2 regions of the Klebsiella sp. M041 genome follow, and region 2 is predicted to be linked to the other one. Evidence: riboswitches for the same ligand, from Rfam matches in the RefSeq annotation. Region 2 holds a riboswitch; the other holds the start of a gene.
The links. A riboswitch is a leader RNA that binds a small molecule or an ion and turns the genes downstream of it on or off. The one in region 2 is predicted to bind cobalamin.
Positions count from the first base shown of each region.

Region 1: linked by a shared signal. The riboswitch ahead of btuB (TonB-dependent vitamin B12 receptor BtuB) and the one ahead of AC6CWS_RS11815 (cobyrinic acid a,c-diamide synthase CobB) in region 2 are both predicted to bind cobalamin.

Region 1 is NZ_JCAXWU010000017.1:1,719-9,336, forward strand. Features, by position in the region: gene btuB (TonB-dependent vitamin B12 receptor BtuB) at 1-1,275, opposite strand, end outside; cobalamin riboswitch at 1,341-1,527, opposite strand; gene trmA (tRNA (uridine(54)-C5)-methyltransferase TrmA) at 1,642-2,742, shown strand; gene AC6CWS_RS20410 (YijD family membrane protein) at 2,793-3,158, opposite strand; gene fabR (HTH-type transcriptional repressor FabR) at 3,174-3,809, opposite strand; gene sthA (Si-specific NAD(P)(+) transhydrogenase) at 4,006-5,406, shown strand; gene oxyR (DNA-binding transcriptional regulator OxyR) at 5,389-6,306, opposite strand; gene argH (argininosuccinate lyase) at 6,566-7,618, opposite strand, start outside.
Region 2 is NZ_JCAXWU010000007.1:268,521-276,138, reverse strand. Features, by position in the region: partial or broken gene AC6CWS_RS11825 (hypothetical protein) at 1-31, opposite strand, end outside; partial or broken gene AC6CWS_RS11820 (helix-turn-helix transcriptional regulator) at 62-277, shown strand; cobalamin riboswitch at 568-735, shown strand; gene AC6CWS_RS11815 (cobyrinic acid a,c-diamide synthase CobB) at 824-2,203, shown strand; gene cbiB (adenosylcobinamide-phosphate synthase CbiB) at 2,200-3,159, shown strand; gene AC6CWS_RS11805 (cobalt-precorrin-8 methylmutase) at 3,170-3,802, shown strand; gene cbiD (cobalt-precorrin-5B (C(1))-methyltransferase CbiD) at 3,799-4,938, shown strand; gene AC6CWS_RS11795 (cobalt-precorrin-7 (C(5))-methyltransferase) at 4,932-5,537, shown strand; gene AC6CWS_RS11790 (decarboxylating cobalt-precorrin-6B (C(15))-methyltransferase) at 5,527-6,096, shown strand; gene AC6CWS_RS11785 (cobalt-precorrin-4 methyltransferase) at 6,089-6,862, shown strand; gene cbiG (cobalt-precorrin 5A hydrolase) at 6,843-7,618, shown strand, end outside.

The DNA of each region.
Region 1 (7,618 bases), on a different contig from region 2:
GCCAAAACGTTCTGCGCCGTACTGCTGTCCGAGGGAGGGGGCGAGGAATCCTGTACCGTACGAGAGCGTTGTCCGATAACCCTCGATAAATTCCCAGCCTGCCGCCGTCTGCCAGGTACCGTGCCAGCCAAACTGCTCGTCATGATCCTCACGGCCGGAAGCTTCCAGCGTCACGCTGTCAATCTGCTGCTGGCCCGTCAGATAAAGACCGGTGGTATCGCGCTTATACACGTCGGTACTGGTCGTTCCGCTGGATTTCAGCTTCTCCTGTTTCCAGTCTACGCCACCGCTCACTGCGCCATGGCCCACCACAACATTATTTCCCCATTGGATATAGCGTTGTTCCATATCATCCAGGGTGGTGCCCGCGGCATAGCGGCCAGCGTCGCTGCTGTAGTTGTAATCTTTAATACGCTGATAGTTCGCAATCAGCTGGGAGGAGTAAATTCCGGAATGGTAGTGCAGACCGGTGTCCCAGGATTGGGTATAGGACTGATCTTCATCGTTTCCACCTGCGTAGCCCCAGTTACCCTGGTCATAGTCAGCATTGGCGGAATAACCATAGCCGCGGAAGAACCCCGAGAAGTTGTCATCGAACTGATGCTGTACCCCGCCCCATAGCATTTTATTGCGGTAGCCGTCGCGATCGCTGTCGCCGCTATAAGAGGAGTTCGGCTGGACGTTAAACCCTTTGGTGGTCTGATAGGCGCCGGCAGCGGTAACCAGCGTATCGCCAAACCGCTTGTTAAAGGCGCCATCGTAGGACTGATAGCCATTCGTTCCCGCGCCGGCGTTGATCTGCGAACGCTCAGCATCGGTCATGGTGATGATGTTCACCACCCCGCCGATCGCCCCGGAGCCGTACACCGCGGAGCGCGGGCCGCGGATGTATTCCACCCGCTGTACAAGAGAGATAGGGATCTGACTGATATCCACGCCATTGGAGATCCCCGGACGCGCCATCGGCACACCGTCGATCAGCACCAGCACGTGGCGAGCCTCCGTTCCCCGAACATACAGCGAAGCGCTCTGCCCCATGCCGCCGTTGCGGGCAATATCGACCCCGGGAAGACGACGCATGACATCGTTTAAATCTTTGGACTGCCAGCGGTCGATGTCATCGCGCGTCACTATATCGGTCGGCGCCAGCACGGTATTGACCGGCTGTTGAAAACGGTTTGCTGTCACCACCAACGTGTCTGAATTGCTGTCCTGCGCCCAGCCGGAAAATGCCGTGACGGATAAGGCCGTCATCAGCGAAGCTTTTTTAATCATTGTAAAAGCATCCGAAACAGAAAAAGGATGCCGCAGGTTTTATCAGTTGCTCGCGACGATAAAACCCAGTGCGACGTATTCCGGCAGGTCTTCGGGCTTGGAGGTTGTTTCAAGAAATAATGACTTCCCACGGCTAACCGCAGTGTCTGCACCGAGTGCGCTCATTTCTCACCTTCCTTACCGCTGCGCGTCAGCCCCAGATTTCCACTGGGTTCCCTTTTAACTCACAGGACCGGTAGGCGAATGCTACAATCAGAAACATATAGATGTCCAGACTGCTAATTATATTTCCCGCGGCATTCGAGGCTGGACATCCCCGGCGCTTTCCCTACAATCCCCGCGTACTTATTTTATTCAGGATACATCATGACCCCCGAACACCTTCCTACCGAACAATACGAAGCGCAGCTGGCAGAAAAAGTCGTCCGTTTGCAAACCATGATGGCGCCTTTTGCCGCGCCGGTTCCGGAAGTGTTTCGTTCGCCGGTCAGCCACTACCGTATGCGCGCCGAGTTCCGTCTGTGGCACGATGGCGACGACCTGTACCATATTATTTTCGATCAGCAGACCCGGTCGCGGATTCGCGTTGACAGCTTCCCGGCCGCCAGCGCGCTCATCAATCAGCTGATGACCGCCATGCTGGAGGGCGTGCGCAACAATCCCGTGCTGCGCCATAAGCTGTTTCAGATTGACTATCTGACCACCCTCAGCAACCAGGCGGTCGTCTCGCTGCTGTATCATAAAAAGCTCGATGATGCCTGGCGTGAGCAAGCGGAGGCGCTGCGTGATGCCCTGCGAGCCCAGGGACTCAATGTGCATCTGATTGGTCGGGCGACCAAAACTAAAATCGAGCTCGATCAGGATTATATAGATGAACGCCTGCCGGTTGGCGGTCGGGAGATGATCTACCGTCAGGTGGAAAACAGCTTTACCCAACCGAACGCGGCCATGAACATTCAGATGCTGGAGTGGGCGCTGGATGTCACCAAAGGGGCGACCGGCGACCTGCTGGAATTGTACTGCGGCAACGGTAACTTCTCGCTGGCGCTGGCGCGTAATTTCGATCGCGTACTGGCCACCGAAATCGCCAAACCGTCGGTGGCGGCGGCGCAGTACAACATCGCCGCCAACCATATCGACAACGTGCAGATTATCCGCATGGCGGCTGAAGAGTTTACTCAGGCGATGAACGGCGTGCGTGAGTTCAACCGGCTGCAGGGTATCGATCTGCAAAGCTATCAGTGCGAGACTATTTTCGTCGATCCGCCGCGTAGCGGGCTGGACAGTGAAACGGAGAAAATGGTGCAGGCCTATCCGCGCATACTGTACATTTCGTGCAACCCGGAAACGCTGTGTCGTAATCTGGAAACGCTAAGCCAGACGCACAACGTTACCCGGCTGGCGCTGTTCGACCAGTTCCCGTATACCCATCACATGGAGTGCGGCGTTCTGCTGACCCGGAAATAGGCCAAAAAAAACCGGCAACGTCATATTGCCGGTTTTTTATCACTGGCGGATTATTCGGCGGCGGTATTTTTGCGGTTACGCATCTTGTAGCCGATCCAGAAGACCATCGCGACGGACAGAACGGCCGGGAAGAAGTTAGAGCCGATATCCGGGTACTCCGCACGCACGACGGTGCTGTACAACAGCACCCCGAGAATAAAAATAAAAAAGGCGGCGGCCAGGCCCGGTAGCCCGACGGGCATACTGCGATTCTGATAGCGCTGATGCAGACAGTAGACCGTCAGCAGCAGGGATAAGATGGGGAAGACGGAAAACGGAACTATCGAACTGAACAGCGCCGCAAAGGCGCCATTAATAGATAACCCGGCAATCAGCGCCAGCAGCAGCGTACCTTTATCTTGAACTGAGTGTTTCATTGCTCGTCCTTCACGTTATTCGGAATGATGTGACATTTTTTCTTGTTCACGGCGATACCAGTAATACGCGCCTTTAGAGATCATTCTGAGCTGCAGTACCAACCGTTCTTCCAGCTGTCGGCGCTGTTCAGGGCCGACATCCAGCGCTTCCGCGCCAGCGCTAAAAACGATGGTGACCATAGCTTCAGCCTGCGCTTCGGTAAAGGCGCGCGGCATATGGTTTTCGAGTTCTAAATAGTCGGCGAGTTCCGCAATAAAATGCTGGATTTCGCGTGCGACGGCGGCGCGAAACGCCGCAGACGTTCCCGAGCGTTCGCGCAGCAGCAGGCGGAAAGCGTTCGGGTTATTACCGATAAACTCCATAAAGGTCGAGACCGAGGTGCGGATCACGCTGCCGCCTTTGGCAATCCGCTGGCGCGCCTGGCGCATCAGCTGGCGCAGCATCAGTCCGCTCTCATCGACCATCGTCAGGCCTAACTCATCGACATCGCGAAAATGACGATAAAAGGACGTCGGCGCGATCCCTGCTTCCCGCGCCACTTCACGCAAGCTCAGGCTGGCGAAACTCCGCTCAGCGCTAAGTTGGCTGAATGCCGCTTCCACCAGCGAACGGCGGGTTTTTTCTTTTTGTTGTGCTCTTACGCCCATCACGATGTATGAATCCTTCCAATAGCCCTGCTGGCACTATACCAGAGATTAAAACTAATCGGTTTGCCCTGGATTGTGAATGATTGTTTACGAGCCGTTTCTGCTTTTATGCCGCAAAAAAGCACAACGATAATTGGGTTAAAGCGCAGCGAATGTTATCATCGTGTTTATTTTATGTATAAAACAGGTGAGTAATGCCATGTCACACTCTTGGGATTATGATGCAATAGTGATTGGTTCCGGTCCTGGCGGCGAAGGCGCCGCCATGGGACTGGTGAAACAGGGAGCACGCGTTGCCGTCATCGAGCGCTACCATAATGTCGGCGGCGGTTGCACCCACTGGGGCACCATCCCGTCGAAAGCCCTCCGCCATGCCGTCAGCCGTATTATCGAGTTTAACCAAAACCCCCTCTACAGCGACCACTCCCGCCTTCTTCGCTCTTCTTTCGCCGACATCCTTAACCATGCCGACAGCGTCATCAACCAGCAGACTCATATGCGCCAGGGATTCTATGAGCGCAACCACTGTGAAATTCTGCAGGGCAATGCCCACTTCGTTGATGAGCATACTCTGGCGCTGGAGTGCCATGATGGCACGGTCGAGACGGTGACCGCGGAGAAATTCGTTATCGCCTGCGGATCTCGCCCCTATCATCCGGCGGATGTCGATTTCCACCACCCGCGCATCTATGACAGCGATTCGATTCTCAGCCTGCAGCATGAGCCGCGCCATGTGATCATTTACGGCGCCGGGGTAATCGGTTGTGAATATGCGTCGATCTTCCGCGGCATGGAGGTGAAGGTCGATCTGATCAACACCCGCGATCGTCTGCTGGCCTTCCTCGATCAGGAGATGTCAGATTCGCTCTCCTATCACTTCTGGAACAGCGGCGTGGTCATTCGCCACAACGAGGAGTACGAAAAGATTGAAGGCGTTGATGACGGCGTCATCATGCATCTGAAATCCGGGAAAAAGCTCAAAGCGGACTGCCTGCTCTACGCCAACGGCCGCACCGGCAATACCGACACTCTGGCGCTGGAAAACATCGGTCTGCAGACCGACAGTCGCGGCCAGCTGAAGGTCAACAGCATGTACCAGACCGCCCTTCCGCACATCTATGCGGTTGGGGATGTCATCGGCTATCCGAGCCTCGCCTCCGCGGCGTACGATCAAGGACGCATTGCCGCCCAGGCGCTGGTGAAAGGCGAAGCCTCAGCGCATCTGATTGAAGATATCCCGACCGGGATCTACACCATTCCGGAAATCAGCTCCGTCGGGAAAACCGAGCAGCAGCTGACGGCGATGAAAGTGCCGTATGAGGTGGGTCGCGCTCAGTTTAAACACCTGGCGCGGGCGCAAATCGTTGGCATGAGCGTGGGAACCCTGAAGATCCTGTTCCACCGGGAAACCAAGGAGATCCTCGGCATTCACTGCTTTGGCGAACGCGCAGCCGAAATCATTCACATCGGCCAGGCGATCATGGAGCAGAAAGGTGGTGGTAACACCATTGAATACTTCGTCAACACCACCTTTAACTACCCGACCATGGCAGAAGCGTACCGGGTTGCCGCGCTGAACGGCTTAAACCGCCTGTTTTAACGCCTTGTCGAAATGGCCATCCATCGTGCCGCGGATGGCCTCAGCCAGATGTTCATAGCGGCTGCGCAGCGGTGAGCCCGGACGGTAAACCAGACCGATGGTGCGTCTTGGCTCTGGCTTAATGCACGGCAGGTAGACCACGCCATCGCGTTTTCTTTCCTGCGGCACTGCCAGCGCAGGCAGCAGGGTAATACCGCTGCCTGCCGCCACCATATTGCGCAGCGTTTCCAGGCTGGTCGCGCGGAAGTGGGTATCCTCATCCGCCCCCGCTTCAAAGCAGAAGCCCATCGCCTGATCGCGCAGGCAGTGGCCATCCTCCAGCATCAGCAGCTTTTCACCGGCCAGATCCGACATCGGCACCCGGTCGCGGTTTGCCCACGGATGATCTTCATAGATAGCCAGCATCATCGGCTCATCGAACAGCGGCACCTCGATAAAGGCCTCGCTCTCTTTGACCAGCGCCAGGATGGCGCAGTCGAGCTTACCGCTGTCGAGCTGAGCCAGCAGCTGATGGGTCTGCGCTTCGTGCAGATACATTTCCAGCTTCGGGAAGGTCTGATGCAGCATCGGAATGATGTGCGGTAGCAGGTACGGGCCAATTGTCGGGATCAAGCCGATATGCAGCGGCCCGGACATGGTTTCCCCTTGTTGGCTTGCCATCTCCTTGAGCACTTTTACTTCGCGTAACACGGTACGCGCCTGATCCACCAGCAACAGCCCCGCCTGGGTAAACAGAACCTTACGGCTGGTGCGCTCCAGCAGCATGACGCCAAGCTCATCCTCCAGCTTGCGGATCTGTCCGCTGAGCGTCGGTTGGCTCACATGGCATGAGTCAGCCGCCCGCCGGAAGTGGCGGTGTTCGGCGAGCGCTACCAGGTATTCAAGATCGCGAATATTCATTATTCATCCTCCATCGCCACGATAGTCCATGGCGATAGATAGCATAGCAACGAACGATTATCCCTATCAAGTTTTCTGTTCAATAATACGCCCATAAAGACGGTGAACCTGTGAAAACCACTGACCCGTCACACTGTTTCTCTACCCGAACAACTAAAGCCAACGTGAACTTTTGCGGACCTTGCGTCCGCTTTTTTTTTGCATAAAAAACCCGGCGTCGCTGGGCTCGGCCGGGTCAGGGAAGACAGATATCTGTGGATTAACTCAGACGGGCCTTCGCCTCGTCGATAGCCTGCGCCACCTGCTGCGGCGAGACGCCGCCTTTTGCCGCGCGTTTATCAAGGCAGGACTGCAGCGACAGGATCGGATAAACATCGTCCGCAATCACCGGGCTGAATTTCTGCAGGTCGGCCAGGGCCAGCGCTTCCAGCGGTTTCCCTTGCGCAATGGCTTCCACCACCGCTTCACCGACAATATGGTGCGCCTCGCGGAACGGTACGCCTTTCGCCACCAGATAATCCGCCAGCTCAGTGGCGTTGGCATAGCCCTGCTGCGCCGCTTCCGCACAGCGCGGACGTTTCACCTGGATGCCATCCAGCACCAGGGTCGCCATATGCAGGCAGTCGAGCCAGGTATCCAGAGCGTCGAAAAGTCCCTCTTTATCTTCCTGCATATCTTTGTTGTAGGCCAGCGGCAGCCCTTTCAGGGTCATCATCATGCCGGTCAGCGCGCCCTGCACGCGGCCGCATTTGCCACGGATAAGCTCCAGGGCGTCCGGGTTTTTCTTCTGCGGCATCAGCGAGGAGCCTGAGGTTACGCGGTCGGAAAGCTCGACGAAATTCGCTTCGCCGGAGTTAAAGAAAATCAGATCTTCCGCAAAGCGCGACAGATGGACCATGCCGATAGAGGCATCGGAAAGCAGCTCCAGAACATGGTCGCGGTCGGACACGCTGTCGAGGCTGTTGCGGGTGGCGGAGGCAAAGCCCAGCCAGCCGGCCAGCTGCTCGCGGTCGATTTCATACGCCGTCCCCGCCAGCGCGCCGCAGCCCAGCGGGCTAACGTCGAGGCGCTTCAGCGCGTCCTGCAGGCGGCTTTCATCGCGCGCCAGCATTTCGACATAGGCCAGACACCAGTGCGCGAACGTCACCGGTTGGGCGCGCTGCAGGTGGGTGTACCCCGGCATCACCGCGTCCTGGTTCTGCTGGGCCGTCTCCACCAGCGCGCTCTGCAGCTGGCGGTTCGCCGACAGCAGTTCGACAACGGTATCTTTGCACCACAGTTTAAGATCGGTAGCGACCTGGTCGTTACGGCT
Region 2 (7,618 bases):
TGTCGGGAAGATGCGTGATCTGATCCTTCAACTTAGCAAAAGTTCGATTTATTCAACAAAGCCGGGTATCGGCTTTAATGCCTGGGTGAACCATCAGCGGATGGTGAGCGCCAAAGAGCTGCTATGCCACAGCGACTGGAGCATCGCCAGCATTGCGCGGAATTTAGGATTTTCGCAAACCAGCTATTTTTGCAAAGTTTTTCGCCAGGCCTATCAGGTGACTCCGCAGGCCTATCGCCAGCAAATTAACGCCAGATCACAAACTGAGTCAGTTTAAATGACAATAATTTGTTATCGCCAGTTTTTGTTATACCCGCGTATCCTGCTCATTCTAAAATGAAAATATCTCATTCACAGCAATAAATTGTCATAGCGCAACAAAATAATAATGAGAGAACGATAAACTGCACCAGTTTTTATTTATTTGATGGGATAGAGTGATATCCGAAATGGCTTTCAGCGCGCTATCGGCGTAATGAAATAGCTTTGGTATTTAAAAATTAAGCACGACGGAAGCCATCCTGCTTCCGTAAGATGTTCCGGGAATCATTCGAGTGGGTTTCATCCCGCTCGATAAAACCGACAGGCGCCAGGGAAGGGGGTGTGAATCCCCCGCAGCCCCCGCTGCTGTGATGCTGACGAACCCATATTTAGCCACTGATCTGCTTACCGGATTGGGAAGGATGGGGGAGGACGACGCTAAGCCAGAAGACCTGCCTGTCGGTAATAATCAACAACTTCGGTGGGAAGTGGGTTGCTCAGATGCGTACAGTCGAAAGACTGGGAATGCACGCAGCCCTACCACCCGGCACAGGATCGGGGTATGGCAGCCAGGCAGCACGCATTCATTCTTGCAGGTACCGGCAGCGGTTGTGGTAAAACTACGGTCACGCTTGGCCTGCTCAGCCTGTTGAAGCAGCGCGGCATGCGGGTTCAGCCCTGCAAAGTCGGCCCGGACTACCTCGACACCGGCTGGCACACCGCCGTCAGCGGCGTCGCTTCCCGCAACCTCGACAGCTTTATGCTCCCGGAACCGGTGCTTAACGCGCTATTTTGCGAACAGATGCAGCGGGCGGATATCGCGGTCATTGAGGGCGTGATGGGGCTTTATGACGGCTTCGGTACCGACCCTGGCTACTGCAGCACCGCCGCGATGGCTAAACAGCTCGGCTGTCCGGTCATTTTGCTGGTAGATGGCAAAGCGGTTTCCACCTCCATCGCCGCCACGGTGATGGGATTTCAACACTTCGACCCCAGTCTTAACATTGCCGGCGTTATCGTCAATCGCGTCAACAGCGAAAGCCATTATCAGCTTCTCAAAGGCGCCATTGAACGCTACTGCGAGCTGCCGGTGCTCGGCTACGTACCGCGAGTGGAAGGGGTGGCGCTACCCGAACGCCATCTGGGACTGGTTACCGCCCGCGAGTCGCTGGTTAACCAGCAGCCGTGGCGCGATTTTGCCCAAACGCTGGCGCAAACGCTGGATATTGAACAGCTTCTTACCCTCAGCCAGCTCTCCATCCTACCCGCCGGGGAGTGGCCGACGCTGCCGTCCCCTGATGCTGGCGCGGGCCTGACGCTGGCGCTGGCCGACGACGAGGCCTTCAACTTTTACTACCCGGACAACCTCTCGCTGCTTGAACGGTGCGGAGTGAATATCGTGCGCTTCAGCCCGCTGCACGATAGCGAGCTTCCACCGTGCCAGATGATTTGGCTCGGCGGCGGCTATCCGGAAATTCATGCTGCCGCGCTGGCGGCCAATACGCCGATGCTGGCGCAGCTGCAGGAGGCGCACCGGCGCGGGGTGGCGATTTACGCTGAATGCGGCGGTCTGATGTATCTCGGCAGCTCCCTGGAAGACGCCAACGGTGATATCTACCCGATGGCCAACCTTATTCCCGGCCATAGCAAAATGGGCAAACGGCTTACCCGCTTTGGCTACTGCGAGGCGCGAGCGATGCGGCAAACGCTGCTGGCGGCGCCGGGCGAAACCCTGCGCGGACATGAATTTCACTACTCGGATTTTACTCACGAGTCCCCGGCGGTTCTGGCCTGCCGCAAGGTCCGCGACGGTATGACCCTTCAGCAGTGGTCCGGCGGCTGGCAGGTGGGCAACGCGTTCGCCAGCTATCTGCACCTGCATTTTGCGCAGCGCCCCACCATACTCAACCACTGGCTGGCTGCGGCAAGGAGCGCGCTATGACGCTATTGGCATGGGGCGTTGCCTGGCTTCTCGATTTTATCATCGGCGATCCGCAAAGCTGGCCGCATCCGGTGCGCTGGATTGGCAACCTGATCGCCGCCGTTCAGCGCGGCGTGCGCCGCTATTGCCGTAGCGATGTTGCCTTGCGCATCGGCGGCGGGGTGATGTGGATAGTTGTAGTCGGACTGACGTGGGGCGTCTGCTGGGGCGTGCTGACGCTGGCGCAGAGGATTCATCCGTGGCTTGGCTGGCTGGTTGAGGTCTGGATGATTTTCACCGTGCTGGCCGGACGCTGTCTGGCGCAGTCGGCGCGGGACGTCGAGCGACCGCTGCGCGCGGGGGATCTGGCGGAAAGCCGTAGCAAGCTGTCATGGATTGTCGGGCGCGACACGTCGCAGCTTGCGCCGCAGCAGATTAATCGCGCGGTTGTTGAGACGGTGGCGGAAAACACCGTTGACGGGATTATCGCGCCGCTCTTCTTCCTGCTGCTCGGCGGCGCGCCGCTGGCGATGGCCTATAAAGCGGTCAACACCCTGGATTCGATGGTCGGCTATAAGCACGAAAAATACCGCGCCATCGGCATGGTTAGCGCCCGCCTTGATGATGTCGCCAACTTTATCCCCGCTCGCCTGAGCTGGCTGCTTATCAGCCTCGCCGCTCTCCTCTGTGGTGAAGCGAGTGGCCGCGCGTTGCGCATCGGCTGGCGCGATCGCTACAACCACAGCAGCCCAAACTGCGGATGGTCGGAGGCCGCCGTCGCCGGGTCGCTCGGCATCCGGCTTGGCGGCCCTAACGATTACTTTGGTCAGCGCGTGGAGAAGCCGTGGATTGGCGAGGCGACGCGCGACGTTTCCGTAGACGATATTTCCCGAACGATTCGACTGATGTGGGTGTCTTCGACCCTGGCGCTGGCGCTGTTTATGGCGATCCGGTTCTGGCTGGTCGGCGCAGCCTGAGGACAAATGAATGCACTATATCCAGCAACCGCAGGCGATTGAGGCGAAAAGCTTCGACATTATTGGCGACATTATTGCGCAGACCCGCCCGGACTACCGCTTTGCCAGCCCGCTACACGAAGCCATTATCAAGCGGGTGATCCACACCACCGCCGATTTTGACTGGCTGGATATCCTGTGGTTTTCTCCCGACGTGCTTCCTCGCTTAAGCGCCGCCCTGAGCCAGCCCTGCACGCTTTATACCGATACCACCATGGCCCTTTCCGGGATCAATAAAACTCTGCTGGCGAAATTCGGCGGCGAGTGCCGCTGCTATATCAGCGATCCGCGCGTGGTGGCGGAGGCCAAAGCGCAGGGGATGACCCGCTCGATGGCGGCGGTCGATATTGCGGTTGCCGAAGAGGGCGAGAAGGTGTTTGTTTTCGGCAATGCGCCCACCGCGCTGTTTCGTCTGCTGGAGCATGATGTCGCGGTCAACGGCGTGATTGGCGTGCCGGTCGGCTTCGTCGGCGCGGCGGAGTCGAAAGACGCCCTGACGCAGAGCGGCCTGCCGGGCATTGCCGCGCTGGGTCGTAAAGGCGGCAGCAACGTCGCCGCCGCTATCGTCAACGCCATTTTATACCACTTACAGGGGGCGAGATGAGCGAGCAATCCTTCGACGCCCCGGTGTGGCACAACGGTAAGGCGCTGCGTAAAGGCTATACCACCGGATCCTGCGCGACGGCGGCGGCAAAGGTCGCGGCGCTGATGGTGATGCGCCAGCACCTCATTCATCAGGTCTCCATTGTGACTCCTTCCGGCGTCAGCCTGTGTCTTAACGTCGAATCGCCGCACGTCGAAGGGCAGCAGGCGATCGCCGCGATTCGTAAAGACGGCGGCGATGACGTTGACGCCACCCACGGCATGCTGATTTTCGCTCGCGTGACGCTCGACGACTCCGGCGAGATAACCCTGCGCGGCGGCGAAGGTATCGGCACCATCACCCGTAAAGGAATCGGCCTGCCTATCGGCAGCCCGGCGATAAACCGCACCCCGCGCCACACCATTGAGTCGGCGGTGCGCGAAGCGATAGGCCCGTCGCGCGGGGCGACGGTAGAGATTTTCGCCCCGGAGGGCGAGGCGCGGGCGCAGAAAACCTATAACTCGCGGCTGGGGATCCTGGGCGGTATCTCGATTATCGGCACCACCGGTATCGTGACGCCGATGTCGGAAGAGAGCTGGAAGCGTTCGCTGTCGCTGGAGCTGGAAATTAAGCGCGCGGCGGGGCTGGAGCGGGTGGTGCTGGTGCCGGGCAACCACGGTGAACGCTTCGTCCGCGAGCAGATGGGCATCGACTCGCAGGTGGTGGTCACCATGAGCAACTTCGTCGGCTACATGATTGAAGAGGCCGTCCGCCTCGGGTTCCGTCAGATTGTGCTGATTGGCCATCCCGGCAAGCTGATTAAAGTCGCCGCCGGGATCTTCCATACCCACAGCCATATCGCCGATGCGCGCATGGAAACGCTGGTCGCACATCTGGCGCTGTTGGGGGCGCCGCTGGCGCTGCTGCAACTGGTGAGCGAATGCGATACCACCGAAGCGGCGATGGAGCACATTGACGCGTACGGTTTTCAGACTATCTATAACCATCTTGCTGAACGCATCTGCCTGCGGGTGATGCAGATGCTGCGTTTTACCAAAACGCCGCCCGTCTGCGACGCCATCATGTTCTCCTTTGATAACAAGGTCCTCGGCAGCAATCGCCCGGTGGCCGAGATTGCGCGGGAGATGTCATGTTAACGGTGGTTGGCATGGGGCCGTCAGGCCTGCATTTGATGACGCCGGCGGCGCAAGATGCGGTCGCCAGTGCAGACGCTTTGGTCGGCGGTCAGCGGCATTTGCAGCAGTTCCCTGAGTTTGACGGCGAACGGTTTGCGCTGGGCGCCAATATTGCCGAACTGCTGGTCTGGCTCGGCGAACGCGCAGCGCAGAAGGTGGTGGTGCTGGCCTCCGGCGACCCGCTCTTTTACGGCATCGGCACGCGGCTGATCGCCCACTTTGGCATCGATCGCGTGCGCATTATTCCCGGCATCAGCGCGGTGCAGTATCTCTGCGCGAAGGCCGGTATTGATATGAACGATATCTGGCTGACCAGCAGCCACGGGCGAGACGTCTGTTTTGATGAGCTGGCGCGTCAGCGCAAGGTGGCGATGGTGACCGACGGGCGCTGCGGGCCGCGGGAAATCGCCGCCCAGCTGGCGGCGCGGGGTAAAGGGTATCGCTGGATGGTGATTGGCGAAAATCTGGCGATGGATAACGAGCGGATCCACTGGCTACTGGTCAGTGAGGTCGATGCCGAATATGAGATGAACGCGGTGGTGATCCTCGATGAAAGATGAGCTTTTTCTGCGCGGCGAGAAGGTGCCGATGACCAAAGAAGCGGTTCGCGCGCTGGCGCTGGCCAAACTTGAACTGCACCGGGCAAGCCACCTGATTGATATCGGCGCCGGTACCGGCAGCGTGTCGATTGAGGCGGCGCTGCAGTATCCCTCTTTGCAGGTAACCGCCATCGAACGCAACCCCGCGGCTCTCCGGCTGCTGGACGAAAACCGCCAGCATTTCACCTGCGGCAACATTGAGATCCTGCCCGGCGAAGCGCCGATGGTGATGACCGAGCGGGCCGACGCCATTTTTATGGGCGGCAGCGGCGGCCGCCTCGACGAACTGATTGACTGGTCGTGGCAGCAGCTCTACCCCGGCGGTCGCCTGGTGATGACCTTTATCCTGCAGGAGAACCTGAACGCCGCTCTCGACTATCTGCGGCTGAAGGGAATCGAACAGGTTGATTGCCTGCAGCTGAACGTTTCATCGCTGACCGCGCTGGGCAGCGGCCACTATTTCAAACCGAATAATCCCGTTTTTGTTATCGCCTGTCAGAAGGAAGAAAACCATGGCTGAGACATTTGACCCCCGTTGTGTGTGGTTCGTTGGCGCAGGGCCGGGCGACCGTGAGCTGATTACCCTCAAGGGCTACCGCTTGCTGCAGCAGGCCCAGGTGGTGATCTACGCCGGGTCGCTGATAAACACCGAGCTGCTGGAGTATTGTCCGCCCGGCGCCGAGTGTCACGACAGCGCCGAACTGCATCTGGAGCAAATTCTCGACCTGATGGAAGCCGGCGTTAAAGCCGGGAAAACGGTGGTGCGTTTACAGACCGGGGACGTGTCGCTGTACGGCTCGGTCCGCGAGCAGGGCGAAGAGCTGACCAAACGCGGTATCGACTGGCAGGTGGTGCCGGGCGTCAGCGCGTTTCTGGGCGCGGCGGCGGAGCTGGGCGTCGAGTACACCGTGCCGGAAGTCTCCCAGAGCCTGATCATCACCCGCCTTGAAGGGCGCACGCCGGTGCCGGCGCGCGAGCAGCTTGAATCATTTGCCAGCCACCAGACTTCAATGGCGATTTACCTTTCCGTGCAGCGCATTCACCGGGTAGCGGAGCGCCTGATTGAAGGCGGCTATCCGGCAACCACGCCGGTGGCGGTGATCTATAAAGCGACCTGGCCGGAAAGCCAGACCGTACGCGGTACGCTGGCGGATATCGGCGACAAGGTACGCGAGGCGGGGATCCGCAAAACGGCGCTCATTCTGGTCGGGAATTTCCTGGGCTCTGAGTATCACTACTCAAAACTCTACGCGGCGGACTTTAGCCATGAATACCGTAAAGCCTGAATCAATCGCACTTTTCTGCCTGACGCCAGGGGGCGTTCGGCTGGCGAAACGGCTGGCGGCGATGCTGCCGTTAACCTGCTTTACCAGCGAGAAGCTGCTGGAAGAGGGTTTTCTCCCCTTTGAAAACGGTTTTGCCAGCGCCGCGCGCGAGGCCTTCAGCAGCTATTCGGCGCTGATTTTCATCGGCGCCACCGGGATCGCGGTACGCGTGCTGGCCCCGCTGGTCAATGATAAGTTCAGCGATCCGGCCGTGGTGGTGATCGACGAACGTGGCCAGCACGTCATTAGCCTGCTTTCCGGCCATGCGGGGGGCGCGAATGCCCTCAGCCGCTATCTGGCCGGGATGCTCGGCGCCGACCCGGTGATCACCACCGCCACCGACGTCAACGAGTTGGCGGCCCTGGATACGCTGGCATTCCAGCTTAATGCCCGGATGAGCGACTTCCGCGCGGCGGTGAAAACCGTCAACCAGATGCTGGTCAGCCATCAGCGCGTCGGTCTGTGGTGGGACGAAGAGCTGGATGAAGACGTCCGCCACTGCGACCGGCGGGGGTTTATCACCGTGGCCGATCTGCATCAGCTTCCCGAGCTGGATGCGCTGGTCTGCGTCACGCTGCGCAACGAACTGCCGCCGATCGCCGTCCCGCACTGGAAGCTGGTGCCGCAGCGGGTGGTCGCCGGAATTGGCTGCCGCCGCGATACGCCATTCCCGCTATTAGCGGCGCTGCTGGCGCGCCAGCTTGAGGCGCAGCGCCT